DNA from 2 places in the Sporosarcina sp. P37 genome. Region 1 is predicted to be linked to the other one. Evidence: riboswitches for the same ligand, from Rfam matches in the RefSeq annotation. Region 1 holds a riboswitch; the other holds the start of a gene.
The links. Region 1 has a riboswitch for lysine ahead of dapA (4-hydroxy-tetrahydrodipicolinate synthase). Riboswitches for the same ligand answer to the same signal wherever they lie in the genome.

Region 1 (15,166 bases):
CTAACGCAAGCAAAGAGTTAATATAAAACGCCTTTTCTAAGTCATTAAATTTAAACATCAGTGCGGCAGCCGTTACTTCTATACTTCCTGAAATAACTCTCAATATAATAATGAAAAGCAACGCACTTTCTATCACGGAAACCACGTCCTCTGATTGTATTTATGCTTAGTATATGCAGTGCGTTAATGAGTTATTTAGCCCTTTAGATATCACAATAGAATGAGCGAAGTTGCTTCATCGCGCTGCTTAAAAAAGTACCAGGTTCCGAGACAATTCTAAATTGTGTCGGAACCTGGTACCTTTCAGTAATTCACACACGAACACGTTTTACAAACAGCGATGCAATAAAACCTGCAACAGCAAACGCTGCGATAAAGTAAAACGCATATTTCGTGCCCGCTGCGATTAATTCAACAGAAGGAGCACTCGGTGAGACTTTCAAAAGCAAGTTTTGGCCATGTACCAATAATGTAATGGCTAATGCCGTTCCTGTGGCGCCTGCAATTTGTTGGAGAGTATTCATTACCGCTGAACCATCTGCATAGAGTTCGCGCGGTAATTGATTTAATCCATTGGTTTGTGCAGGCATGATAATCATGGAAATGCCCATAAAGTATATCAGGAATGCAATGACGATTTGCCAAATGGCTGTCTCTGCTGAAATAATTATGACAAACATGATACTCGAGATTGCGGTGAATAGAAAACCAATCGGTAAAATCTTTTTGACACCGAATTTATCCGTCAGTATGCCTACAACCGGAGACAGCAATGCGTTCATGGCGCTCCCTGGCAGCAGAATAATCCCCGCCATTGCCGCGCTTACTAGTAAAGAAGTTCTCAAGTACAGTGGCAGTAAAATAGCTGTAGATAAAATTAAAAACATCCCAATGAACAGCAGCAATGTGCCTAACGTAAACATCGGATATTTAAACACACGCAAATTGATCATCGGCTGTTTCATCTTCAGCTGTCTGGTGACGAATAGCACGAGAGAAGTAACACCGATTGCCAATGGTGTATATACTTGTGCGGAAGTTATAGACTTTTCCGCAATCGTACTTAAACTGTAAATTAATCCGCCAAAACCAAGCGTGGACAAGATAATCGATCCGACATCAATCGTCGGTCTGGTAATTTGGGAGACGTTATCAATTTGCTTCAGACCTAATACGATTAATCCTACATAGAATATCAAGCTAAGCCAGAAGATATATGACCATCCCAGGGTATCAACAATTACGCCGGATAAGGCAGGGCCTACTGCAGGGGCTGTTGTAATGACTAGTCCCATGACCCCCATGACGGCACCGCGTTTATGGATCGGAAAAATTAATAAAAGAACATTCATCATCAGCGGCAGCAGGATTCCTGTTCCGATCGCCTGAACGATCCGTCCAATAAACAACACGGCAAAACTGGGTGCTGCCGCCGCTAAAATTGTCCCTGCTATTGAAAAGGCAAGAGAAGCAATGAGTAATTGTTTTGTGGTGAACCATCGGATTAAGAGAGAAGAGACAGGCACTAGAATACCTAGCGTCAATAAATATCCTGTAGTCAGCCACTGTGCAGTTGCCGATGTGATAGAGAAGTCGGACATAATATTAGTAAGAGCCATATTTAAAGCTGTTTCACCAAACAATCCGATAAAAGCTCCAAACATCAAAGTAAAAGCCATCGCTTTCGGATGACGTACTTGAACGATTTGTAATGAGGACACAATTTACTTCCTTTCTAAACAGACTGATGCAAAGTGCATATGCAAGAAACGAATTATGATGAGACAAAGGATATCGATCTTGGCGATGACCAGAGAAAGATATCCTTAGATGAAATAAGTTCATCGCTATTCATAACTTGCCGCTTGAGCATTATAGCATGTATGTGGAAAGGGAGGATATAATGGCGACTGCTGAAGACGCATTCAAATTAGAACAGAGTGACGGGGCACAACGCAATTGCATTTTTGTGATATCGTTGTTGGCCTATATGCCCTATTATAGAAAGTGATTACATATTTTTGATAAATTGTTTGTTATCTTAAACGTTTTTAACACAATTCTATTCACTAGTATGATTTAACTACTAAAATGGTATAGTTCATGTAGAATAGTAGGAAAAAGGAATAGGAAGTGGCTTTATGAAGAGATTATTGTTTGCTGCGGTTTGCTCATCTTTAATTCTAACTGGTTGCGGAGAAACGAAAGAAACGATGTCAACGAACGATGTAAATGCCGGGGAGAATGGCAACGCAGAAAAGAAAAGGTTGGATAGGGAGGAAAAAATTGCCTCTGAGTTTTACAGCAAATTTATTAATGGGAGCAAAGAACAACAAGAAGAATTTCTGACTGAACACGTACATAGTGAAGGTAAAGAGTATTTTTCCAGCATGGTTGGAGAATCTCAAAGTACAGTTGAGAGTAAAAATGTACAAGTTATAGAAAGTGTGCCAACTACGTATGATGATGGTTCAAAAGGAAAGCTCGTATTGTTGAATGTAGAGAATGGAGCAGGAGACTTGCGTGAGGTAATCTTAGCATTTCAAAGAGAGAATAAGGATTTTCAGTTAGTGTACAGTACTACTTCTGAAAATGAAGATGAATACGCGGAAATCTTCAATAACTTACGGGCTGAATTTAAAGCACCGATTGCAAAAAAATTAAAGCAAAGAAAAGAAAAGGAAGCATCACAGAAAGCAAATGTAGAAATATCAGATCAAGTATTCTATTCGTGGAAAGACAGTATTGGAACAGTATGGACTAATTACAGTGCAGAGATTAAAAATACTGGTGATGCAATTGCTGATCTAGGTTCCATTCAAATTAACTTTGTTGACGATAGCGGTGCAATCGTAGGAACGTCAGACATGGTCACGCCTGTTCCTAATACACTATCTCCGGGCGAAACAGCATATATCGGCGATACCGCTATGCTAAATGCGGTAGACAAAGCGGATGTGGTGGCAGACGTTACTGTAAACATCGATTTTAGTAAGACGACGGATGCTGCCATGTTACTCGAAACGGAAAATGTGAATTTCAGGGAAACAAATAATGATTACGGAAATCCTTATGTAGTGACAGGGACTGTGCAAAATCCCACTGAAGAATTGGTGGATGATGTGCGTTTAGCAGCTGGTCTTTATGATAGTGAAGGGAAATTGATTGGTGTATTGAAGGAAACATTGACAGTTAGTCTGAATCCAGAAAGTACTGCCGGTTTTGAAATGACCTATCCTGAAATTTCAAAAGAAATCAAAGGGAAGGTCACTGAAGTGAAAGTAAAGGCATATAATTGGACCTGGTGATTAACTTAGTATTTAATTAGTCTGCAAAAAATAAACAGATCCATAAATTACCGTAAAATAATCTCGTCAGTATTATTAGCTCAGTCGCGTTAGTTAGCAAAACTATCTAATATAGTAGATGAGAAATTAAAAACGCCCCCGTGAATAGTGCATTTTGCAGCCATCTTTCGCATTGAATAATCCAATCAGTTTTCAAACAGCTATTTATATATGTACAACACAGCCGCCACTTACAAAGTGACGGCTGTATTCACATCAATAGCGTTTACAAAAATGAAACAGCCGGGAAAGGCCTTTCAAAATAATCGCCAGCGCGAACAGCACAATGATGATCACCAAAATGCCAACGAAGACTGTCAGCAGCAAGCCTCCTGCGAGGGATGCCAGTAAAACAGGGACGATTAAAAACAATCCCAGCACTGCATATGCGGCTAAAATTCCGAAGAAGAATAGCCATTCATTACTTAATTTATCGCATTTGGACATGAATATCACCCCCTTGCCGTACTGTATGTAGCAGGCAGCAAAGCGGTGTAATACAATACACACGGTTTTCAATATAATAGAGTGAAAAGCACTAGATAATTTATCGGAAATTCATGAAAGAAGCAGCAACTGGTGAAGTTCTGCGTGTTAACACCCAGACCGAACGAAAAAGGGGGGTATACATGAAACACCTAACTTCGTGCATTCATTTATTACTCATAACGTGTGCAGCGTGCATCATTTTTCCTTCATCTATCTATGCGCTGAATACACAATCCCTGGAACGTGAAATCGATCAGCTGATTACAGAACATCAAGACGATTCTGCAGGTCTTGCCGTACAAGTCGTTCAAGATGGGGAAGCAGTCATTCGGAAATCAGCAGGCTATGGGGACTTAGAAAAGCAGCGCGCTGTCGATGATGCAAGTGTATTCGAGTGGGGATCAGTTTCTAAAGTACTTGTCTGGATCAGCGTCATGCAGTTGGCGGAGGAAGAGTTACTGGAACTGGAACAGGATATTGAGCATTATCTGCCGAATTCATTTGAGTTCCCTAAACCTATACAGTTACAGCATCTGATGAATCATACAGCTGGATTTGATGATACGTTTACAGACTTGATGCTTCCTGCACCTGCTGAAATTCCTTCGCTTGCACAAGCGCTGGAGAATGCCGATGTGAGGCAAGTGTTCCAGCCGGGTGAAGTCGCTGCGTACTCTAATTATGGGGCCGCGCTTGCGGCGTATATTGTGGAGAGGGTCAGCGGGCAGGATTACAGGGAGTATGTGCACAATCATATATTCCGGCCGTTAGGAATGGAGCACACTTCCATTGACCCCTTGCAGCGTGATCATCAATGGGTGAAAGAGCAGCGGCTTAAAATCAAAGGATATACGGCGGAAAATGAACGGATGGCTCCGGATTTTTATGCGATTCCGCTGTATCCTGCGGGCAGTGTCATAGGGACGGCGAATGATTTAGGATTGCTTGCAGCCGCGTTATTATCTGAAGACGGACACCCGCTGTTTAAGCAGGCAGAGACGATTCATCAATTATTCCAGCCGACTGATTATTATCCTGGAACAGATATTCCGCGTATGGCGAACGGTTTGTTTGCATTGCCTGCTTCAAGTGAAGTGTATGGCCATGGCGGAAATACCGCAGCGTTCAGTTCTTCTATGTATCTGGACCAGAAAAAAGGAATTGGTGTGCTGGTGTTGACGAATCAGGCGAATGAAAGCAATTTTACATTAGGCATTCCTGATTTGTTATTTGGAAAGCCGGAGCATCATACGGAGGGGCAAGGGCTTGAAGATCCTTCCGTTTGGAAAGGTGTCTATGAGCCGGCACGTATGCCGCACCACGGATTCAGCAAGATATACGGTGTGCTGAATCGCATATCGGTCACAACATCCGGTTCCAAAGATTTGAAAACAAATGGAGTCGTCTACGCGCAGAGAAGTCCCGGTGTGTATATATCTGACGGGGAGCTGGGAATCTATAGCCGTGATATGTATTCTAAGCATCCCGTGCATGGAAATATTCTGTCAGCGTATAACGGAGATTTGCTGCAAGTGCCTATGTGGCGGCATGTGCTTGACTGGTGTTTGATTGGGATTGGATTGATTTCTGTCTTGTATTCGGTCATTCTGCTGGGTATTGCGGGTTTCCGAAAGACTATGCGGCGCGCGGCCATTCTTCTGCCAAATGTACTAAATGTGTTGCTGGCGGCTGCTGTTAGCGGGATGTTTTATCAAGCATTGTCCTTCACTGCTTACGATTCGCTGAAAGTTTTCATGGCTTTTTCACTGGTTTATGTAATGATGGCCGGGTCGTTTTGTGCAGCTTGGTTAGCAGTGAGATGGACCTTTCATTTTACTAAGGGGCAAATGGTATATTTCATTTTTACCGTTCTCTCGTGCGTGTCGCTGTGTGTGAATGTGATGTATTGGGAGTTTTACCGATGAGTGCAAACACTGGACTGTTTGCAGCGGCAACAGAAAAGCAAGTGATACGAATAAAGCACATCTTCCTGTTATGCAAGGGGGTGTGCTTTTTTTGGTGAAATTTTATTGGACTATTGTATTAGTTATGCGATTCAATAAAAAATACATATAATTACTCGCTATATAAACACCCTGCTGTATTCAATTTCTTTGCAAAAATGCTGACAGTCTATATCTTTCCTCATAGACATAAAGTATAATGATATTGAACTAGTATACTACTAATTTTAAGGAGTTACTGAAGAATGACTGTTATTATTATCGGAGATGTAGGCAATGATGTCCTTAAAATTCAGAAAAACTTGCAGCAGCTGGATCTGCACACGATACATGTATTTCAAAGTGCATATACGGCCATTCAATATGAGCATCTATTTTTAGATGAAGAGATTAGGTTAATTATTTATGACGCGAATTTAAATGTAAACAATTACGAAGCAAATTGCCGTGAAATTGAAGCGCTGAAAGGCTGGCGGGATGTGCCGATTCTGCTGTCGACTTCATATGAAAAACCGGTCATTTTTGAACGTCTTCTGGATACCGGGATATTTGATTTCATCCTGAAACCGTTTGATTTTATTCAGCTGAAGATTCGGATTCGGATTGCGCTGAACTATTATGAAGAAACGAAGAAGCGGAAAGCGCATGAGCTGCAGCTGAAAACGGACTTGGCCATTGCGAAAAACGTTCAGAAAAGTGCGCTGTCGCAAGAATTGATGCTGCCGTCTATTGAAGTGAACGGCATGTATTTTACTTCTCAGTCACTCGGCGGCGATATGTATTGCTGGTTTCAGCTCAATGATGATCTGACTGCGGTGCTGCTGTTTGATGTGATGGGCCACGGGGTGTCGGCGGCGCTCGTGACGATGTCCATTCGGTCGCTGCTGAAGGATATTATCGTAAAGCTGATTGATCCTGTCAGTGTAATGAAAGAAATGAACAGGAAAATTTATGAACTGTTTTCCACTGACGGACTTGATTCGTTTTTAGTGACGGCGATCTATGTGGTCATTGATACAAAGAATGGAACGCTGCAGTATGTAAATGCTTCACATCCGGAAGGGGTCATGTTCGGGAAGTACGGTGAAACCGTGATGATGCATGCGAATTCGCCAATACTCGGCCTGTTTCCAACCATCCAAGTCAAGGCGAAGAGCATTCGTCTGACAGGTTGGCACCGTATCATTTTATATACAGACGGCTTGTTCACTTTATATCCTGATCAGAAAATTGACTGGGACTTTTTTCATTCATACAGTTCGCAAAATAGCCGCCTGATGCTGCGGAAGTTTACGGAAGAGTACAAATTACCGCATTTGCCTTTGGAAGATGATATTACAGTTGTTTCGATCACAACTGCATTATAAGTGGGGGAAACCGTTATGGAGTTTACATTCAGTATCATACCGAACCAGCAGTCGATCCGGCTGATAGATCAGCTCATGGAAAACTACACGGAGCTGTATGCGATCCCATGCGCCCGAGAGATTTGTTTTGTGACGCATGAACTTGTGATTAATGCAGTGGAAGCGATGGAGAAAGACGGCAGGACTGAATCGATTGAAGTGTATGTGCGCAATGAAGATGATCAGCTGCATATTGCGGTTACCGATTCTGCGGAAGGAATACCAGAGGAGCAGTGGCCTGGAATTCTCGGTGCTGCGCTTGCAGATGAAAGCTTCTGTGAGCGGGGGCGCGGCTTTTTATTCATACAGCATATGGTTGATCAGCTGTGGTTTGAACAATTGTCCGGCTCGCAATTTTTGGTCGGCGTGAAGAAAAAATTACTGGCTTCGGAGGAACGATAAATGAAATGGTCAATTGGCAAAAAGATTAACGGAGTAATATTACTGGCAATTGTGCTGCTTTCCGGTATTTTAAGCGGTCTGAATTACTATGCCACAAAAGGGAATTTGCTTGAGGCCGCGGAGACGAAATTGATGTCCGATCTGCAGCTGAGTATGGAGCTGCTGAATAATTCCGTGCCGGGCGACTGGTCCATCACGAATGGTTCGTTATATAAAGGCGAAATGGATATGAACGAAGCATACGATATTCCAGATCAGCTGGGGGAGCTGACATTCGGGAACACGATGTCCATTTTTCAAAATGATACACGGATTACAACGAATATTATAGAAAATGGGGAACGCCGTTTAGGTACGAAAGTGTCTGAGCAAGTAGGAGACGTTGTTCTGGGAAAAAAGGAACGTTTTATCGGTACGGCAGATGTTCTGGGCGAGCCGTTTCAAGCGGTCTACGATCCTATTTTTAACAAGGAAGGTGACGTGATCGGAATTATCGCGGTTGCGATTCCTGTGGCGCCTTATATCAAAATTGCTGCTTCTTCCGCAACACAGACGATTATTATTTCCTTAGTGCTTGCGGTACTTGTCATTCTGATTGCGAGCTTTATTATCCAGCGCATCATTGTTCGGCCGATTAATCGTTTGCGTGACAATGCGAATGAACTGGCAGATTTGAATTTAGATGTTGCGCTTTATGAAGCAAAAGGAACAGACGAAATCGCTGACCTGTCAACTGCCTTCCGCCATATGAAAGAACAGTTAACGGAAACAATCGAGCACGTCGCGCGAAATGCCAAAGAAATCGCCAATTCTTCAGTCGCACTGGCAGAGTCATCGCAGCAGACGAATGAAACGGCTAGCCAAATCGCTTCGACCATGAATGAAATTGCATCCGGTGTGACGAATCAGTCCGAACATGCGGAACAGATTGCTGGAATGATGCGCGATACGATAGCTGAAGTGGAAATTAATTTAGGGCATGTCGAGCAGAGCCTGCTGAACGCCAAGCAATCTACGGTTATTGCGCATGAAGGTGAGCAGGCAATCAGCAAAGCAATTGAACATTTAAGCACAGTGACAGAAACGGTAAGCTATGCGACCGATTCCATTCAAAAACTGGGCATGCGTTCAGAAGAAATCGGCGGAATTATTACCGTCATCACCGCGATTTCTGAACAGACAAATTTACTGGCGCTGAATGCGGCGATTGAAGCAGCAAGAGCAGGAGAGCACGGCAAAGGTTTTGCGGTCGTTGCAGCTGAAGTGCGTAAACTTGCTGAACAATCAAAAGCAGCCGCCCAGCAAATTACGGATTTAATTACCGATATTCAAGCAGAAACATCGGTGACAGTCCGGACGATGGAAAGTAATCTGACAGCAGTGGAAGAGCAAGTCGTCATTATTAATCAAGGCGGGGAAGCGCTGAAGCATATCGTGGAGAAAGTCAGTGAGACAGAGTCGGGGGTTGGACAGATGAAAGAAGCATTCGTACACGTGAATGAAAACTCTCAAAATGTCCAAGATGCCATCCAAAATATTTCCGCCATCATTGAAGAGTCCGCTGCTGCGACAGAGCAAATTGCCGCTTCATCTGAAGAACAGTATGCCACAGTAGCGGAAATCGCCGACAACACAACCAGCTTAGCGGAAGTAGCCGATCGTTTACGTGAAGAAGTGAATAAATTTAAAATGTAATGGAGGCAGGCAGAATGGAACAAAAAACAGCAGCATTGCAAGTGACGGAAAAAGACTCGTATGTGATTCTCGGTTTTTCAGGCCATTTGCAGTACGGCTCAATGGAAGAGCTGAAAAAACGGCTGCAGAGCATACTGCAGAAAGAAGACAGCAGTTTCATCCTGGATATGAGCAAAGTTCAGAATATAGACAGTACAGGCTTCGGTTTGATCGTCAACTTTGCCAAAAAAGTATCGTTGAAAAAGGAGAAAATCGTCATTATTATCGTTGACGACTTTGTCCGTAAGTTATTCTCCATTTCCCAATGTGACAGAATTTTCCCGATCGTTGACAGCGAAGCAGCTGCTTTTAAAATGCTTCAGCACCATGTAGAGACGGAACTTACTGTTGATGAGTATTGAATTGGTGTTGGTGGTACCAGGTCCCCACACAATTCCGGAACTATTCAGTTAATTCAGCATGCGGTGCAAAAAGACTTCTAATCCAGTAGATTAGAAGTCTTTTCGAGTATCATTTTATTGTAATTCCGTAAGCGCTTCTAAAATGTCCTTACTTTTGTAGACGTTCAAAATATCTTCCGTTTTCATCAAACAATAGTGCACGTAGGCTTCTGTAGTTTTCTCGAACGGTTGTGGCAGGCAGTGCGGGAGTTTTGATGTATTGAGATACGGATAAGGTGATGGAGCAGAAGAGTGGTAGCAGGGGAATGTACTGAATGGATAATCAGCCAAATGTTTGACCATTGGTGTTTTTGTTGCGATCGGATTTCGGTGTATGTAGCGGCTTACAGCGAGCAATGCGTAAGGCGATTTTACTTCTCTGGAATAATATCGGCCCTGGTAAAGTTGTCCGATATACCCATAACGTTTAGAGTAATAATCGCTGTATTTTCGATTGATATGCCGCATGATTTTGGAAAGGTCATCTTCGGATTGTAGTAAAATATGATAGTGATTTGTCATGATACAGAACGCAAAAATTGTAAAGTGATAATTAATAGATGCGTGGCCTATGCATCGCATCAGGTGCAACATGTCTTCTTCGGTAGCGTAGATGTTCTGTCGGTTATTGCCGCGCATGACGACATGGTAGTTTACACCTGGCCTCCAATTCCGTTTGCGTCTTGCCATTGATCTCTCCTCCTCTTGTCCTGTGAATATGTTGAGTATAGAGGGGAAGTTTTATTTTGGTCAAAAGAGCGAAATTGAATTTTGGATAGCGTAAAGTGCATACGAATCATGTTGGGGGTTTGAAGAATTGAATCTTTCGGGCTGATACAGTAGAAGAATTGAATTTTTAGGTTTTTTGAATGTGAATTGTGTGCGAATTGTACTGGGACCTGGCACCATCTTCGACAAATTGTGTGGAAATTGTACCGGGACCTGGTACCGCTAACAGCACCAACACAAAAAAACTGTCCCAGAAAGTCCATAGACACAGGACTTTCCAGAACAGCTTATTTTCATTCCTCTACATACATCAAAAACCCACAGCAGCCCGATCGTCAAGTTCCAGCACATTCTTCAATGAAGCCACTTCTTCGTCTGACAAAGCAATCATTGGCAGACGCACGCCGCCGACTGGAACGCCTGTCAAATTCAATGCAGCCTTCGTTGGAGAAGGGTTCGGAGCTGCGAACATTGCTTTCATAATCGGCAATAGACGACGGTGAATAGCTGCCGCCTGCTTGGTATTGCCGCTTCTGAATTGATGGATCATCTCTTGCATTTCATTTCCGATAATATGTGCAGAGACCGATACGACGCCTGTTCCGCCGATCGCCAGCACCGGAAGTGTCGATGAGTCGTCGCCTGTATAGACGAAGAAGTCGTCACCTGTATGCTCGATAATAGATGCCACAGCGTCCAGATCACCGCTCGCTTCTTTTACAGACGTGATATTAGGAACGTCAGCCAGACGGATAATTGTTTCAGGCAGCATGTTCACTGCGCTGCGTCCAGGAATATTGTACAGCATGACCGGCAGAGTCGTCGTTTGTGCAATCGTCTTGAAGTGCTGATACAATCCTTCTTGGCAAGGTTTGTTGTAGTAAGGGACGACGAGCATAATGCCGTCAACTCCTGCTTCTTCTGCCTGAATGGTCAGATCGATCGATTCTCTTGTGCTGTTCGATCCAGTGCCGGCGATGACAGGTGCTCTGCCTGCCACGGTTTGGACAGTGAACTTGAATAGTTCCACTTTCTCTTCATTCGTAAGTGTAGGAGATTCTCCTGTGGTACCTGCGACGACTAGTGAGTCTGTTCCATTGGCTAGCAGATGGTTAATCAGATTGCGAGTTGCTGTGTAGTCAATGTCTCCTGATTCAGTAAACGGAGTTACCATTGCTGTCATAATTGATCCGAAATTCATTATTCTCCACATCCTATCATTTTATTAAAAAACACAGAGGTGGGGGCGGTATGTTAATGAACGCAAAAAGCAACAACGAGGGCTCGCTGTTGCGTTGAAATAATGAATTATTTCTTTGCATGAGATAGCCCACCATATAGTTTCCTATATGACAATCCTGCACTTGTTCAGTCCAGGATCAGCTTGGAGATCATGAGTTTCTCGCCGCTTCGGCAAATTCCCCTTTCGACAATCTTCACAGAACCTCATGATCCTCTGATTGTGTACTAATGGTTTTTGCGCCTCTATCTTACTTCGGAAAGTTCGAAATAAGTGAATGTTTAATTAACCCCACTCTACTAGGTATCTCGGGAAATAGCAACCAAAACATTATACAAATGCAAAAATAGTTTGAAATGTCAGTGGTTTTCTCAGAAATCGATTTCTTCTTGCCTAGATGAAACAGATACTAGTACCATCTGACAATAACCAAAAATGTTCAGAATACAAACTTTGCGCCGCTGATCAAGGAAAGCAGAATGAGGTTTTACTCATACTACAACTAAATCGTTCAATACAGGAAGAGTTCTCAAAATGCGGGGACTCTTTTTGTCTATCTGTGGCAGATCCTGCAGCATCCCGTCAGATAGAATGCGCAGGCGGACGTAATCATTCGACAATTCACCGCCCAGTATTGTGTTGGCCCCCAAAAAATGCTATCTTATCAGTATAATAGCCTAACGTGAGTCTGGGCTTTTCTTGCTTGAAACACTACATAGGTTTTCTGAAAAGGGGAATTCGATGAGTACTATGCATGAGTCCGCGAATAACAGGCCGGAAGAGTTACAGCGTTTATTAGATAAAGAATTAATGCAGCTGGAGAAAATTACGATTGAGGATTTTGAAGTAGATCCTATTGAAAAGCCGGTCACAAAAGAAGATTTGAAGCAATTTCAGCAGTTTACCTCCACCAGTTTCCGCTCGCTGGAAGATTTATTGGAAAGCAATCAAGCAATCTTGCCTGTCGATGAAGCGGTTACACGCCTGCAGGAGGAAGCCTTGCAGGACCGGGTGAAGATGGCGAAACGCGCAGTGGAAATCTTTACATTATTTGAAGAAGGCCGCGATAAGCTCGGCTTTGATTCAGAAGAACTCATTGAACAGTTTGATGTGATGCTGGATGAAGCGCACCGTCTGCTCGGAGAGATGGGCATTCAGGAACGGGCTGTACTTGGCGAGTATTTTGATGAAAGCTTTATGGAAGCAATCGGCACCATACCAGCAGAAGAAGCTGATGAAGGTGTGGACCGCTTCCAGGTAGGAGCTGTCTTCCGCAGAGCATTTATACTGGAAGATCAAGTCGTTCAATACGCGCTAGTGAAAACGGTTTTGTAGAAGGGGGAACGTCTATGACGAGCACACTGATCAATCAATGGTTGAGTCACTGCGTCCGCCCATTGAGTAAGTGGAGGTGATTCAATGAGTTCATTCACTAACATCCCGATGCTGGTCCAGCAAATGCAAAAGGAGATCCGGCAGAAGCGTTATAGCCATGCTTTAGATACGATAAGAGAGCTTGAAAAAATGGGTGTCAGCCAGAAGCAGATTCTCTGGCACAAGGCAGTGCTTGAAAGTAAAGTGGGCAATCTGCATGCGGCACTGGCCTATTTGAAAGAACTGGACAGTAAGGAGCCCCATGTAGCGAAGCTTGAGGAAATGATTCTCGGCAATTGGGACACATACACGCAAGTCGTCGCTGAATATAACCGCGCCGTTTCAGAAATTCAGCTGGGCTATGCGGAAAATGCACTACATATACTTGATTATGCCATTCATCTCGCAGGAAAACTGCCGATTCCGATTGAACTGTATCGAATGAAAACGATCCTGTTGGCGCGTTACCACGCAGGCACGCTGGCGCGCTTTACAGCAGGCTTGCCAATGTACGCACTGGACGATTCCACGATCAAACGCGTTGTGGCGGCAGAACCTCCGCGTCCGGATATTGCAAGGCCTGTGCCGAAGCCGAAGAGGAAGCGCAAACTGAAGAAAAACGCCGTGGCAGGCTTAATTGCCATTGCCGGTGTGCTGCTCGTTTCAATCGTGATGCTGCTGGCCAATATGATAGGACAGCAGCAAACCGCTAACGAACCGCCAGCCGCTACGCCTGCCGAGAAGCCGATCGCAGTCGTGGACAAACCTGCTAAAAAGCCTAAAGCAAAGCCTGAAGAGGAAGAAGAACTTCCATACGTTACAGAAGAAGCAGCGAAAACGTATTATAATGAAGGCTATAAGCAGTTTTTAAACGAAAACTTCCCGGCAGCTATTATCTATTTGAAGTATGCTGTGCAAACGGAAGAAAGCGACTATTTCACCGACGACGCATCCTATTTCCTTGCCTCCAGTTATTTGAGGGAACGGGACTATCAGAAAGTCGTCGATATCGCTCGGGCATTTTTAAAAGAAGACAACCCGAATTATAAAGAATCGCCATATCGGGAAGGAATCCGTCTGCAGGAAAGCCGTGCGCTGATGCAATTGGATGAACACGATGACGCCATCGCGATTTTGCAGGAGCTTGTCAATAAACCGAATAAAGATTGGGTGACCTATGAGGCGAAAGCAATGTTGAAAACGGCGGAAGAGGAAGCGCGGTGAGATTTTCTTGCCGCGTTTTTTGGCGTGCAGAAATGGCGGAGGGGTGCGGCAGAGCGAGTTTGTACCGCGCCGATCCAACCCCCAAGACACACAAAAAAAGCGACCAAGGAAAGTCCAATATCTTTCCCGGTCGCCCCTGTATCACTCATATGATTTAATCAGCTGGATATTATGCTTTTCCCATTCCGCGAGCTTTCCGTCAAAGTCGGGATTGGGTTCGTACCATGACTGCGAACCGAAGTAGTTCTGCAGATCTTTTGATTTGAACATATAGCCGTGGCGCGCGAAGATTTCATTACGTGCGAGCCGCAGATCTTCTTTTGATAATCCATTCAGGTCGGATTTGTCCAAAAAGACGTCTCCGCTGTATGAGATGATGAATTGGTCCTGATAGACGCCCGACGGCACTTCTTTTATCACTTCTTTGATAATGACTGGTTCGTCGGATTGTTCCGGCATTACGTCATTTTGTACGGTGGCTTCGCTGTCAGGGGTGCTTTCGTTTTCTTTAGCTTCTGCCGCCAGCTCTTCTACCGAATCAAATGACAGCTGAATCGTTTGTTTTGCGCCGAATACATTGGCTTGAATTTCTTCCTGCACGAGTTCTTCATCGATCGTAGTCGTCATTTGAATAGGGTAGATGCCTGCAAGGAACGGTCCGAACTCAGCCGTTTCATCACGCTTTTTGATATAGCCGATTTCTGCATCATGTAATGCCAGCACAGTTTCTTCACCGAGTGACTTTACTTTCATAATATAGCCCGCCGGATTGATCGTATAGCGGGGGAATAGGCCGAATCGTTTGCCTGCTGCGCGCAGGGAGAACATGCCGTCTTCGGATTCTTTCAGCAAATTA
Region 2 (15,166 bases), 1.6 Mb from region 1:
ATTGACCATAATTGTTCCTGCAATCGGCATGAGAATACCGAACGACCCCCATGACGTACCTGTCGAGAATGCCATCAGTCCTGCTAATATGAAAATCAAAACAGGCAGGAAGGCAACCGGGATATTCAGCTTCTCTACCATAGTAGATAAGAAGAGGCCTGTATCAAGTGTTGCTATCAATTCTGTTAATCCCCATGCAAGGATTAAGATTAAAATAGCCGGCATCATTGCTCTGATTCCACTAATGAACGCACGCCCCATCCAGGAAACGCTTGCCGTTTCATTCTCTTTCATTTGCAGTGCATACAGCAGCATCGCAAGCAATGTGGCAGTAATGCCCCCGGTTACCAGAGAAAACGGTACATCTGTATTCTCGAAAATTGCCCAAATATCGAAGATCCCCGCCTCTTTATAACCTGTGTAAATCATCATGCCGAGAGTTACAGCAATCAGCGTCACAATCGGCGCGACGAGATCACGGACTTTACCGTGTGTATGCTCAGGAAATTCCTCTTTCAGTTCGCCGGGAATTTCTTTTTTTGGATCATACAATAAACCTTCATTGTTCGCGCGATCTTCGTGCTTTTTCATTTCAAAGAAATCATTGTTTGTCCAGGCAAAGAAAAAGACCATGGATAACGTAGCAATGACGTAGAAATTCATGGGCGCCATCATGATGAATGCTGTCAGCGGTGAATAACTGACCGCTGCCGTCGTGCCCAAAATCAGTGCAAGCTGTCCAATCAGGAATGCACCCCAGCTGGAAATCGGTGAGACAACACAAATAGGGGCAGACGTAGAGTCAATGAAATATGCCAGTTTCGCACGTGAAATCCTGTGCTGATCGGTAATCGGTCTGGCAATCTGTCCAACTGCCAATGCGTTGAAATAATCATCAACGAAAATAGCAATTCCTAGAATCATAGTCAGCAGCTTTGCACCGCGTTTCGTACGGATGCGTGTTACCGCCCAGCGTGCAAACGCCGCACTGCCTCCTGACAGGCTGACAAATGCGGTAATGACACCAAGCAATAATAAAAATAACATAATGAATATATTATATGTATTCAAACCGCCGTCCCAAAATGAAATAGTCACAGCTGTCCAAATACCTTTCAGCGTCTCCAGCGGAGCAAATTCCGCAATAAGTAAAGCAGCTGTAAGAATGCCTGCTCCTAATGATAATAATACTCTCCTCGTCACCAACACCATCACGATGGCGATAATAGGAGGCAAAATAGAGACCCACGTTCCGATCATTGTAATTCCTCCTCTTTCTGGTTGATAGATGATATCGAAATGCAGAAGGTCTTCTGAAGGGCGGAAAGACAGCACCAACAACGGATTGCTGATATTGCCAGCAAAAAGCCGACTCCAACAGGTCGTTACGAACGTGTGGGAGTCGGCCGGACAATATCTCTGCTGGTCATTGAGTCATGTACATCAAGTGCAGGTCATCTGGCTACTGTAGCTCTCCATACATTTGTCGCTGTATGACAGTGTCATTCCTCTTTGAAATGACCCCAACTTGAGAAGCGGACTCTTCTCAAACTTCGGCACTGCCTCCTTTTGCTGGCGGTCTTCGACGTCACTCTCTCACCAGGTACTTATAAGCAATGCAGCCTCTACGTAAGTCTCGATATTCTTCTTGTATCAGTGTAGCAATAATCGACATTGTTCACAATACCTTTTACTCCGTATCTTCCAGAGGCACTTCTATCTGTGCGGGTGTCTGTTCACCCTTTGAATAAATTTGCGGAACTTTCCCTCTGATTAAGCCCATGGCAATGGGAATTTCCTGCTCTACAACACTTTTGCTGGTCGCTAATGGCACAATAATTTGTACATTGACCTGCAATTTGAGATTCACTTCCACATACGCATTATTGATTCCAAATTCCCGTATATTCGTATCAACAGTGGCATGGACATCCCCAACAACATGAAAACGGATGGGGATTTTCGGACCGAGGTTACCGATCAGCGGGATATTGGTCGCCTGACCGAGCGGTACGAAGAAGACGATCCCTTGCTCTTTCTCCATGCGATCGGGATTGTATTCAAGATCACCAAGCGGCGGCAGCATATCCAGATCTCCGCCTTCTGCACGTTCCAGATGATCTTCTACGAGCTGATGGATTTCGGACATCACCTGGCTGATGATTTCCGCGTTAAATTTCGTTGTCACCGTATCTTTCGTGTCATCCGGCACATTCTCAATGATTTCATTGACATCATAGACACTGGTGGTACGGTTTTGGATAGCCTGGCTTATGACGTGACTCGCTATTTTTTGAGTTTGGACTTCGGCATATTGTGTATAGATCGGGGTCAATTGTTTATTGACAGTGTAGAAAAACATAGCGACTGCCACGAAAATAGACGGAATGACAAAGCGCAGGATATTTTTGCCGTAGTGATGTCTCTTCGGCCGTTTTTGATTCGTATAAAACCGCATAAATACGCCTCCTGCTACACATTATGCGAAGCAGGAGGCGTACATACTAGCCTTCATTAAAATATTTTCTTCCGTACCAGCCGAGCACATCACGAAGCATTTCCGGCATGATATATTCTTTCGGAGCTTCTTTCAGCAGCGGAAAAAAATAGCCGAACGTAAACATATCGAGTGTTGCAAGAGTATAGGTGCTGCCGGGTTCCACCAATCGGTTTCCTGCGAATAATTGTCCGTCGCTGTTAAGGAATAAATGCTCATGAATCATGCTGCCCATCAATGTGCCGCGGAAACCCAGACCTCTGATCGGCAGTTCTGTCCATTTGGGATCCAGTGACTGCTCGTAGATTGTCAGCAAGTCCTCTCCGTCTAAACGAACTAGGCATGGATTGATCGGATGCGGCAGCAGCGAGTGGAGGTCACCTTTCGTCACCCAGCCTTCATCCAGACTGCCGAGAAAAATGCCGGCGTTAAACAGCGCACAATCTGCATCCAAATAAGTCAGCAATGCACGGCCAAACAGCGAAGACAAGGGACTGTTTCCTGTCAGCCGCTGCGGCAGGGCGGACGGATTATAAAAAACAGGCACTTCCAAAGCTTCTTCTCCTTCATTCAGATAGCCGTTCACTTCTGCGACATCTTCTTCTGTCCGCTTCATTAACTGTGTCGGGAACACTTCTGCAGTCATATGAAGTACTTGATTCGTCATGCGGTCGACGTCCACCTGGATGTGGCCGACATAATGACCGAACTTTTCGGCTGCTGCAATCAACGTGTCGTTGTGCCATTCCCCATTCTGGAGTAAATGGTGAGTATGGCCGCCTAAAATGACATCGAATTCTGGACGTTCCGCCGCAAGCAGACGATCTTCATTGATGCCTAAATGCGACAGGCAAATCAGCACATCGCATTGCGGCCGCAGACTATTAGCCACTTCTTTGAGCGCTGCATGCGGCTCCGTAACGCGCCAGCCCAGCTGCTCATAGAACGCATAATACGGCGCAGTGGCACCTGTGATGCCGATCCGCACGCCGTCTGCCGTCTCCAGAATCTTTGATGTCTTCGCCCAGTAAGGTAACGCACCGTCCAAGTCTGTTAAATTACAAAGTACCACGTCAAACTGAGCATCTTCATACAACGCATTCAATGATTCTTTCGACATCGTGATGCCTTCATTATTGCCGATTGTCACGGTATCGTACTCTGCTTCATTGAGCAGTTCAATATTTCCTTTGCCTTCCGTGCCTTCAGTAAATGGGTGGGATCTGTCGATATGATCACCGATATCAAATAAGAAAACCGCTTCTCCCTTTGCTTCCGCCTGCTGCTTGCGCTGTTTCAGAAAGCGGGAAATCTGCGGCCAGTTTTCAAAATGACTATGCACATCATTCGTATGATAAATATGAATTGTCGCTACTGTTTCTTCCATATACGTCAACCCCAAATCCCCTCATAGATGGAACGCAGTCCAAAGACGAGTAAAATGATGCGAATGACCAAAACCAGCGTATCTGATTTCATTTTGCCATTCAAATACGCACCGAGCATTCCGCCGAAATATGCGCCTGGCACGACCGGAATCGTATAGAGCCACGGCACATGCCCGAGAGAAATATGCGAAATTGAATTTACGATGGATGACAGGAATACCATCAGCATCGATGTGGCCACTGCTACGTGCGGAGGGAAAAGGAACAGCAAAATCATCGCAGGAACGATCATGGTGCCGCCGCCGATTCCAAATAACCCCGATGTCAGTCCAATAAATAATGACAGGAGGATGGCAAACCAGATCGGATAGCCGTAGATATGCGCCTTACCCTGCGGATCTGTGAATGTCACTTTCCTTCCGTTTTCCACAAACCAGCGAATCGGCTTCAAATATTTTCTCGTTAATAACAGTGTAGACAAGACAATTAATAATATGCCGAAAAATAGATTAAATGATTGCAAACTAACATTTTTATTGATGAACGCGCCAATAATGATCCCGGGTATACTCGCTGTAAAAAACAGCAGGGCACTGCGGTAATCGATTGTCCTGACTTTCATGTATGATATGGTCGAGCCAAGTCCGTTCGCGATCATCATAATGACCGATAAACCGACTACACTTTGTGGCGTGATATCAGGAATTAGGCCAAGATTCAGCCCGACAAATAATGTGACGGGCACCAGAATTGTTCCGCCGCCGAGCCCGGCAATCGAGCCGATTACACCCGAAGCCAGACCGATTAAGGCCAGCACTGCAAATTCCATTACTGATCCCCCTCAAATAAATCCAGCTGCTCGGTGAGTGGCTGACCATACTCTATGTTGACCAGATCCGCGAATTGCTTAGCGTTCTTCGCAGCATGCTGACCGGAGTTGTTATTAAATATAACGAATACTTCCTGTGTTTGTTTTTCAAGGTGTTTGACGACATCGCGCATACTCTCTAATTCTTTTTCATTATAATCATAAAGGTAGCGCACTTTACGCCACGCTTTACTGTCTCCCATTGTATTGACCCATCCTTTGTCATTGCGTCCATGAAGACGCAGCAGCACCTTCGGATCGGTCGCAGCCGGCACGAGCGGCACACTGCCGTCCCCAACCTGCGGCTCATCACAGACAACATGGATGATGTTTAAACTCTTCAGGAAATCCAATGTCTTCTCCCGGTAGGCAGGTGAGTACCAAGATTGGTGGCGAAACTCTACCGCAACCGGCAGCGGCTGTAACTGATCATGCACATAGCGGATACGGTCGACGTTTTCTTTCCGGCAATCAAACCACGGCGGAAATTGCACAAGGATCATCGCCAGTTTCCCTGCTTCCACAAACGACGTCAATGACAGCTTGAATTGTGAGAACATCTCCTCTTCAGAATCATACGGCAGCTTCCCCCGCTGATGGCCGGTAATACCTTGATAGGCTTTCACAATGAACCGAAAATCAGCAGGAGTTTCCTCCGTCCATTTATCCATCACTTTTTTGGATTGTATAGCATAAAACGTCGAATCAAGTTCGACAATTGGAAAGTGTTTGCTGTAATCAATGAGCTTTTTATTCGCTATTGTTTTTTCATTATACAGGCTTGGATGGTCTCCCCACCCTGTCAGGCCAACATGTATCACGGAAAGTTCCCCCTCCTTTTAGCTTTCATTCAGTGTATCATATCTCATGTGTTTTCGGAAAAGTCATACGCTGCAGCTCACTTTTTCCTTTTTGGAGTTTCATTGCATAGACTTCTGCTATTTGCGCTTATTTTCTGGGTGGGGCGGGGGTGTTTGGTGTGCCGCTGCGCTATTTGGCGACGGGACCGCGCATTCTCTTCGCGCAATAGCATTATATCTCGCCGCGACCAAGCATTACATTTCTTCCAAATCAAACACACGCGAAAAAGCGTCCCGGGTTATTGCACCCAAGACGCTTTTTCTATCCTTACTCCCGCCACGCGCTCATGCCGCCGCGCACATTCGTTACATTCGTATACCCGGCTTTTTTCAACTGCCCTGCGGCATTCATGCTGCGCATGCCGCTTTGACAAATCAAAATGATTTCCTGCTCTTTCGGTAATGACGCCATCTGATTTTTCAACAGATTCAGCGGGATGTTTTTGAATAACGGAATATGACGCTCTTTATATTCTGCAGGCGTACGGACATCTATAAACTGAACGTTACGGTCTTTCATTCTTCCTTTTAATTCTTCTGTTGTGATGATGTTCACGCCTTTTGCCGGCTTCATTCGCCAGACTACTGCTATGACGATCAGCGCAATGAAAATCCAACCCATTGTTGCGGCCTCCCTTTAGTGTGTCCATTCCATGATGACTAGGATGATTCCCATCACCACAAACGCTGCATGGCCTATACAGAAGCGGGGAAATAATTTCTTTTCCATTTCCTCCGCCGTTTGAACTGTACACGATCTGCAGAATAAGAGCTGTTTGACTTTATTCATGCGTCCAATGCGGCCTGAACACTTGCCGGATCAAAGCCGAGTATCCATTTGCCGTTTAACAGTGTTTGAGGCACACCCATCTGTCCAGTCGTTTCAACCAGGCGCTGCCCTGCCGCCGAGTCTGTAGTGATATTAATCGTTTCATAAGGCACATGAATTTCCTCAAGATAATTCGTCATCATCGTGCAGTATGGACAAGTAGATGAAACATAAACTGTTGCTTTTGCTGTCATTTGAAAAACTCCTTTTATCTAGTTAGTATCTTCATTATATACCCCCACAGGTATAAAATCAACGAATTGATTTCACTTATGAGACTTTTTCTCTTCGGCTAACTACTTTATTGATCCATACAAAAAAATCGGAGTGTCTGAAATTCACACGCCGATTTTTATTGTAGTATAAACGAAACGCGGGTCCGGCAGTTGATACTGAAGAATTATCTGCCTGCCGTGTTGACTGTATCACCAATTAATTTATTTTTCGCTTGGTTATATTGGTCTGTTAATTGTCCGACATAGTCTTTGATCGGCTGTACTTTATTGATTACGCCGATTCCCTGACCGCAGCCCCAAATATCTTTCCACGCTTTTTTGCTGCCCTCTCCGCCAAAATTCATTTGGGAAGGATCACTTTCCGGCAAGTTGTCCGGATCCAAACCGGAAGCACGAATTGATGGAGCTAAATAATTTCCGTGTACGCCAGTGAAATAGTTGCTGTAGACGATATCATCAGAAGTTGCGTCTAGGATCGCTTGCTTATATTCATTAACGGCTCTTGCTTCTTCTGTCGCAATAAATGGTGAACCAATGTAAGCAAAATCTGCCCCCATCGCTTCTGCCGCTAAGACGCTTCCCCCGGTTGCGATAGAACCGCCAAGTACCAGCGGCCCATCAAACCATTCGCGGATTTCCTGAATGAGCGCAAATGGACTCTTTGGCCCTGCATGCCCTCCAGCCCCTGCCGCTACCGCAATTAAACCGTCTGCGCCTTTTTCAATGGCTTTCTTTGCAAACGTATTATTAATTACATCGTGCAAGACGATTCCGCCATAGCTGTGTGCAGCCTCGTAGACATCTTCTCTTGCACCGAGTGATGTAATTATGATGGGAACTTTATACTTCACGCAAAGCTCCATATCTTCCTGCAGTCTTTCATTTGACCGGTGAACAATTTGGTTAATCGCAAACGGCGCAGCAGGCTTATGCGGATTCTTCGCATTATAATCTGCCAGTTCTTCTGTAATTTCAATGAGCCATTCTTCAAATTGAGCGATCGGTCTTGCATTTAAAGAAGGCATGGAACCGATAATCCCCGCTTTACACTGCTCGATCACGGTCTTTGGGTTACTGATAATAAACATAGGCGAAGCAATCACTGGAATACTCATACTCTTTTTCAATTCTGCTATATTCATCTTGTACACTCCCCTTTATTCGTAAGCGCTTTCAATTCAGTGATTAAAAGAATAATGTAAAAAATCCCGTACATTCTTCAATTAAATTAAATGTAAGCAAGCATACGATGCATGTATATACATGTATTGTACCGCTTTTTTTTGACTTGTCAATCAATTTAGTAATATGACTTTCTTATTTTCACTTCTTCTGGCGTGAACCATTATAAATCAGCGGAATCTAGTTTATTCCTCTGGCTTCAGATTTCCAAATCATCGATGACATTTTGTAGATCATGCAGTTTATTTAATAAGTCCATATACTCTTCTTTGCCCATAGCTCCTTCAATTTGTTCCTGTACTTTTGTCCAGATAGGTGTCGCATTGTTCAATTTCTCATATCCGGCAGCCGTCACAGAAACCACTTTTGTCCGAGAATCCTGCGCAGCACGCTCAATAGTTACCAGCCCAGAGTCCTTTAAAATGTTCAGGTTACGGGTCACGGTTGTTTGGTCAAGCAGCATGATTTCACTCAGCTTACTTATAGAAATGTCCGGCAACGTGTAAATATTCCCAAGCATATAATACTGTGTGATTTTTAGCCCTGTCGGTTTCAGGAGTTTATTGTAAAGCTGCGTCAGAGATCCTGACACCGTCCGCAGATTCGCACAAGCGCACACTTCAATCACGTAATTCGCCTGTTCTTGATCCAGTTTTTTCTCCATGCCTGTCACTCCCTGCTTTACATTTTAAAAAAGTTCCGGCTAATTCATTATTGATATCGTAGCATTTTCATTTATCCATGTATATACATAGGCAAATGAAAATGAACGTTTTACTGTGCGGCTTATAACTCTTTCACCAAATAAAAAAACTGGCTCATCCTTTAGATGAGCCAGAAATTTGTTGATTTATCCGATTGAACCTTCCATTTCAAACTTGATCAGTCGGTTCATTTCTACCGCATATTCCATCGGCAGTTCTTTTGTAAATGGCTCGATAAAGCCCATTACGATCATTTCCGTTGCTTCCAATTCAGGAATACCGCGGCTCATCAAGTAGAAGAGCTGCTCTTCGGAAACTTTTGATACTTTTGCTTCGTGTTCCAATGAAATGTTGTCATTCAAGATTTCATTGTACGGAATCGTATCAGAAGTGGACAGTTTGTCCATAATCAATGTATCACACTCAATGTTGGCACGAGCTCCATCCGCTTTACGTCCGAAGTGGACGATTCCGCGGTACGTTACTTTTCCGCCGTGTTGAGAGATAGATTTTGAAACAATAGTAGAAGACGTGTTAGGTGCCAAGTGCATCATTTTCGCGCCGGCATCCTGATGCTGTCCTTTACCTGCAAGTGCGATGGATAATGTCAGACCGCGTGAGCCTTCACCTTTTAAGATGACTGCCGGGTATTTCATCGTCAATTTAGAACCGATGTTCCCGTCAATCCATTCCATCGTTGCATTTTCTTCACATACTGCACGCTTTGTTACCAAGTTATAGACGTTGTTCGCCCAGTTTTGGATTGTCGTGTAACGGCAATATGCGTCTTTCTTGATGATAATCTCAACAACCGCACTATGCAGTGAGTTCGTTGTGTAGACAGGTGCTGTACAGCCTTCTACGTAGTGAACGCTTGCGCCTTCGTCCACGATGATCAGCGTACGCTCGAACTGTCCCATATTTTCCGAGTTAATACGGAAATATGCCTGCAGCGGAGTCTCAACTTTCACGCCTGGCGGTACATAGATGAATGAACCACCTGACCAGACAGCAGAGTTCAGCGCTGAGAATTTATTGTCAGAATTCGGAATAACTGTACCCCAGTACTTCTTGAATAGTTCTTCGTTTTCAAGAAGTGCAGAATCTGTGTCTTTAAAGACAATTCCGAGATCTGTAAGTTCTTCTTTCATGTTGTGGTAAACCACTTCAGATTCATACTGTGCAGATACACCTGCCAAGTATTTTTGTTCTGCTTCCGGAATACCCAATTTATCAAACGTACGCTTGATTTCCTCAGGTACTTCATCCCAAGAAGTTTCTGTTGCTTCAGATGGTTTAACGTAATACGTGATTTCATCGAAATTCAATGAATTCAAGTCTCCGCCCCACTGCGGCATTGGCTTGCTGTAAAAAATCTCAAGAGATTTTAAACGGTAATCCAACATCCATTGCGGCTCTTCTTTCATAGCAGAAATTTCTTCTACTATTTCACGTGTCAGACCGCGTTCTGAACGGAACACAGAAACGTCTTTATCGTGGAAACCATACTTATAATCACCGATTTCGGGCATTTGTTTCGCCATTATTATTCCTCCGTCCCATAATTGCTCGTACTATGGCCAAGGTCACTGCGACTCGCCAGAGACTCCCTTTTCCATCGCCTTCCAGCTCAATGTTGCACATTTAATTCGGGCAGGGAATTGCGCGACACCCGAAAGTGCTTCAAGGTCATCGAGATCAACCGACTCGTCCAAATCTTTGCCTAACATCATATCTGAAAAGGTATGAGCTAATTTTACTGCTTCTTCTGTTGTCTTGTTCTTGATCATTTGCGTCATCATGGAAGCGGATGCCATTGAAATAGAACACCCTTCGCCTTCAAACTTCGCGTCTTTGACGATATCATTTTCCACATTCATCGTTAAATGGATGACGTCACCGCAAGTTGGATTGTTCATGTCAATCGTGACATTCCCATCATCCAAAATGCCTTTGTTTTTCGGATGTTTATAATGCTCCATAATTACGGAACGATATAGTTGATCGAGTTTGTTAGTAGACATCGTTAAAATACTCCTTTGTTGTGCGAAGTCCTTCCACGAGGCGGTCTACGTCATCCGTGGTGTTGTACAGGTAGAAGCTGGCACGTGCAGTAGAAGAACATTGAAGCCATTTCATCAATGGCTGTGCGCAATGGTGTCCTGCACGAACAGCTATACCGTTCATATCGAGTACAGTTGCGACATCGTGAGGATGGACATCATCCAAATTGAATGTGACCAATCCTGCGCGCTTTTCTGGATCTCTTGGACCATAAATGGTCAAGCCGTCAATTTCAGACATTTTATCCATCGCATAACCAGCAAGTTCATGCTCATGTTTTTCGATGGCATCCAAACCGATCTCTTCCAGAAAATCAATCGCTGCACCAAGTCCGATAGCTCCTGCAATAATAGGTGTGCCGCCTTCAAATTTCCAAGGCAGTTCTTTCCAGGTAGATTCGTATAATCCGACGAAGTCAATCATTTCGCCGCCGAATTCCACAGGCTCCATATTATTTAGCAAATCCTTCTTACCATAGAGGACACCGATGCCGGTAGGTCCGCACATTTTGTGTCCGGAAAATGCAAGGAAGTCGCAATTCAGATTCTGTACATCTATTTTCAAGTGCGGTGCAGCCTGGGCTGCATCCACACACATTACTGCTCCATGCTGATGGGCAATTTCTGTAATTTCTTTAATCGGGTTCATCGTGCCGAGAACGTTGGAAACGTACATAATAGAAACGATTTTCGTTTTATCTGTAATTGTTTCGCGCACTTTATCCAGCGATAATGTGCCGTCCTCTTCTAAATCGATATATTTCAGCACAGCGCCGGTTTCTTTAGCGAGCTGCTGCCACGGAATGATATTGGAGTGGTGCTCCATATGCGTAATGACGATTTCATCGCCTTCCGAGACGTTCGCCCGGCCATAACTGTCTGCTACTGTGTTGATTGCTGTAGTAGTACCGCGCATAAAAATTACTTCTTGCGTGGATTTGGCATTAATAAATTTACGGACTTTCTCACGAGCTCCTTCATAGCCGTCTGTCGCCCGGTTTCCAAGTGTGTGCACCCCGCGGTGAACGTTGGAGTTGTCCTGACGGTAATAGCGGTCGAGAGCTTCGATTACTTGAACAGGCTTTTGAGATGTTGCCGCACTGTCCAAATATACAAGCGGATGCCCGTTAACTTCCTGATCTAATATAGGGAAATGATTGCGGATGTCTTTACTGAGCATTAGCGCACTTTCCTTTCAATAACCTCCGTCAATTGCTTTCTAACTCCTTCAATCGGCAATTTGCTGACTACCGGAGCCAAAAATCCATGAATAATGAGGCGTTCTGCTTCTTCTTTTGAAATCCCGCGGCTCATAAGATAGAACATCTGCATTGGATCTACACGTCCAACTGAAGCTGCGTGGCCTGCTGTTACATCATCTTCATCAATGAGCAAGATTGGGTTTGCGTCGCCGCGCCCTCTTTCGCTCAGCATCAGAATACGTGACTCCTGCACCGCATTTGAGCGGGTAGCTCCTTTGGCGATACGGCCAATACCGTTAAAGATTGCAGAAGACGATTCTTTCATAACTCCGTGCTTCAGGATGAAAGCGTCCGTGTCCAGTCCCCAGTGGACGATTTCAGAAGTGAAGTTTTGTTTCTGGCTGCCGCGGCCTACAACTACAGATTTCATATCACTGGATGAGCCGTTGCCGACTAAGTGCGTAATATTTTCGGAAATCGTATTGCTGTCATTCATCAGACCCAGTGCCCACTCGATGCGAGCGTTTGGTCCTGCTACTCCGCGACGGTTGACGTAAGTTGTCATTCCTTCAGCTAATACGTCGACTGCACCGTAGACAATTTTCGCATTATCCATAGCAAATACTTCGGATACGATGTTTGCCTGTGTTTCGGCGTGCTCCATAGTAGAAAGGTAGTTTTCTACATACGTAACGGAACTGTTCGCTTCAGCCACGATCACTGCGTGGTTAAACAATGATGCTTCTTCATTGTCATGAATGAACAGTACTTGCAGCGGATCTTCGATAACAACGTTTTTAGGAACGTATACGAATACGCCGCCGTTAATTAATGCTGCATGAAGAGCTGTTAATTTATGCTCATCTACTTTCACGCCGTCCGTCATCAAGTACTTCTGCAGCAGTTCGCTATGTTCGCGGGATGCTGTGAAGATATCCGTCAAAATAACGCCTTGCGACTTCAGGTCTTCTGATAATGAAGTGTATGCAGGTGTATTATTATGCTGTACATAAATGTTTTGCTGCTGTTCATCATCAATTAATGTCTTCGCTTCTGTCGGAAGTTCCTCCAGCGCCGCGAAGTTTGAACTTTCTACTGTATGTGAAGGGAATTCCGTGAAATTCCAATTAGTAATTTTTGTTTTATCTGGTCTCGGCATTTCGAGCACTTCAGCTTTCGCCAGAGCATTCGAACGAAAATCTGCCATCCAAGCAGCTTCCTCCACTTTTGCGGAATAAGAGCGGACGTCCTGTTCGGTCAATGCCAATGTTGTTTCAACCGTCATTTTAAGTCGTCCCCTTTCTTATGCTTCTTGTCCAACTGTCTCGTCTTCAATACCAAGCTCTTCTTTAATCCAGTCATATCCTTGGCTCTCAAGTTTCTCAGCCAATTCAGGTCCGCCAGTTTTGACGATTCTGCCCTGCATGATGATGTGCACGTGATCCGGCTTGATATAGTTCAACAAGCGCTGATAGTGAGTGATGATCAGGCAGCCGAAACCTTCGCCGCGCATTTCATTGATTCCTTTAGAAACAACTTTCAATGCATCGATATCCAGACCTGAGTCAATTTCGTCAAGTACTGCAAATTTTGGTTTCAACATCATAAGCTGAAGAATTTCGTTGCGCTTTTTCTCTCCGCCTGAGAAACCTTCGTTCAAATAACGTGTTGCCATATCTTCATCCATTTCCAGGAACTCCATCTTGCTGTCCAGTTCACGGATAAATTTCATCAAGGAAATTTCGTCGCCCTCTTCACGACGGGCATTCATTCCTGAACGCAGGAAATCTGCGTTTGTTACGCCAGTGATTTCACTTGGATACTGCATTGCAAGGAACAAACCAGCTTTCGCACGCTCATCCACTTCCATTGCCAGAACGTCTTCTCCATCAATTGTGATGCTTCCAGATGTAACTTCATATTTCGGGTGTCCCATAATTGCAGATGCAAGTGTGGATTTCCCCGTACCATTGGGACCCATGATTGCATGGATCTCATTTGTATTTATTGTTAAGGTAACACCCTTCAAGATTTCTTTGCCCTCAATTTGGACATGAAGATCTTTAATTTCCAAAGTTGCCATTCCAATACCTCCAGTATGATCACTTGAATGGTTTATCCATTCTCTATTTAGTATCATTCTAATCTTAACCCATATTTGATTCGGTTGCAAATGTTTAAGAATCATTATAAATTATAAGCAAATTCATTGATTCTATGGGCCTCTATGAAATTTCACAGTTTATCATTTTTCAATTGACAACTAATGAATGAGAATCAACGAGAGATTAGTACATAAGAATTAGACAGAAAAAAGCCAGTCAAATGACCGGCTTTTTCTCTGTACTATGCTTTTTTTGTAAAACGGTCGACGATCATTGCAAGTGCGCCGTCGCCTGTAACATTTGTTGCTGTTCCGAAACTGTCCTGTGCCAGGTACAGCGCAATCATTAACGCCACCATAGCGTCAGTGAATCCAAGCATGGTGGAAAGAAGTCCAGTTGCCGCTACTACTGCACCGCCCGGCACACCCGGGGCTGCAATCATCGTAACGCCCAGCATGAAAATAAATTGCAGATACATGCCAAAGCTAATGTCGAATCCATTCATCAGCATGACGCCGATAGAGCAAGACACAATTGTGATCGTACTGCCTGACAAGTGAATAGTCGCAAACAGCGGCACCGCAAAATTTGTCACCCGTTCAGAAGCGCCGGTCTTTTTCGCCTGACGCAGTGTAACAGGAATCGTTGCGGCTGATGATTGCGTGCCGATTGCTGTTAAATAAGCAGGCAGCATCGTTTTCATCAGGACAAACGGATTACGTTTATTCAATGTACCCGCCACTGTATACTGGAATGTCAGCATAATCAGATGAAGAATGATGATCATGACAAATACCAGGATAAATACAGACAATACATTTGCCACTTCACCGGTATACGTCATATTTAAGAAAATCCCGAAGATATGAAACGGCAGCAGCGGAATGATTACGACAGAAATAACTTTGTCGATAATCAAGTTAAACTCTTCAAAGAATGACAGCATCGTCTTTCCCTTAATCGCCGCCATGCCAATTCCAAGCACGAATGCCATGAGCAGCGCCGTCATAATTCCCATCATCGGCGCCATTTCCATCTCAAAGAAGGCTTCTCCGGCAGCACGTGCACCTTCCGCAATCTCTGCATCAGTGGATTGATGAATAAAATTAGGCAGAATAGTCGATGCCGCAGCATACGCGAGCAATCCTGCGGTAATGGTGGAGCCATAGGCAAACGCTGCAGACATTCCCAGCAGCTTCCCTGACCCCGCCCCGAGCTTCGCAATACTTGGC

Region 2: it holds a riboswitch for lysine, as region 1 does, so the genes downstream of both, SporoP37_RS04535 (Na+/H+ antiporter NhaC family protein) here and dapA (4-hydroxy-tetrahydrodipicolinate synthase) in region 1, are expected to answer to the same signal.

What each region holds. Positions count from the first base shown of each region.
Region 1 covers NZ_CP015349.1:2,431,009-2,446,174, forward strand. The annotation lists gene SporoP37_RS12360 (YqhV family protein) at 1-145, opposite strand, end outside; gene SporoP37_RS12365 (DHA2 family efflux MFS transporter permease subunit) at 312-1,679, opposite strand; gene SporoP37_RS12370 (FxLYD domain-containing protein) at 2,142-3,308, shown strand; gene SporoP37_RS12375 (hypothetical protein) at 3,564-3,794, opposite strand; gene SporoP37_RS12380 (serine hydrolase domain-containing protein) at 3,977-5,761, shown strand; gene SporoP37_RS12385 (PP2C family protein-serine/threonine phosphatase) at 6,046-7,167, shown strand; gene SporoP37_RS12390 (ATP-binding protein) at 7,183-7,608, shown strand; gene SporoP37_RS12395 (methyl-accepting chemotaxis protein) at 7,609-9,303, shown strand; gene SporoP37_RS12400 (STAS domain-containing protein) at 9,318-9,704, shown strand; gene SporoP37_RS12405 (transposase) at 9,819-10,433, opposite strand; gene dapA (4-hydroxy-tetrahydrodipicolinate synthase) at 10,783-11,673, opposite strand; lysine riboswitch at 11,791-11,968, opposite strand; gene grpE (nucleotide exchange factor GrpE) at 12,454-13,047, shown strand; gene SporoP37_RS12420 (tetratricopeptide repeat protein) at 13,132-14,310, shown strand; gene SporoP37_RS12425 (YARHG domain-containing protein) at 14,452-15,166, opposite strand, start outside.
Region 2 covers NZ_CP015349.1:849,844-865,009, forward strand. The annotation lists gene SporoP37_RS04535 (Na+/H+ antiporter NhaC family protein) at 1-1,260, opposite strand, end outside; lysine riboswitch at 1,461-1,636, opposite strand; gene yunB (sporulation protein YunB) at 1,691-2,458, opposite strand; gene SporoP37_RS04545 (bifunctional metallophosphatase/5'-nucleotidase) at 2,505-3,884, opposite strand; gene SporoP37_RS04550 (sulfite exporter TauE/SafE family protein) at 3,890-4,714, opposite strand; gene SporoP37_RS04555 (DUF72 domain-containing protein) at 4,714-5,574, opposite strand; gene SporoP37_RS04560 (rhodanese-like domain-containing protein) at 5,882-6,235, opposite strand; gene SporoP37_RS04565 (glutaredoxin family protein) at 6,400-6,636, opposite strand; gene SporoP37_RS04570 (NAD(P)H-dependent flavin oxidoreductase) at 6,843-7,820, opposite strand; gene SporoP37_RS04575 (MarR family winged helix-turn-helix transcriptional regulator) at 8,060-8,524, opposite strand; gene sufB (Fe-S cluster assembly protein SufB) at 8,711-10,108, opposite strand; gene sufU (Fe-S cluster assembly sulfur transfer protein SufU) at 10,151-10,588, opposite strand; gene SporoP37_RS04590 (cysteine desulfurase) at 10,578-11,807, opposite strand; gene sufD (Fe-S cluster assembly protein SufD) at 11,807-13,114, opposite strand; gene sufC (Fe-S cluster assembly ATPase SufC) at 13,133-13,912, opposite strand; gene SporoP37_RS04605 (dicarboxylate/amino acid:cation symporter) at 14,176-15,166, opposite strand, start outside.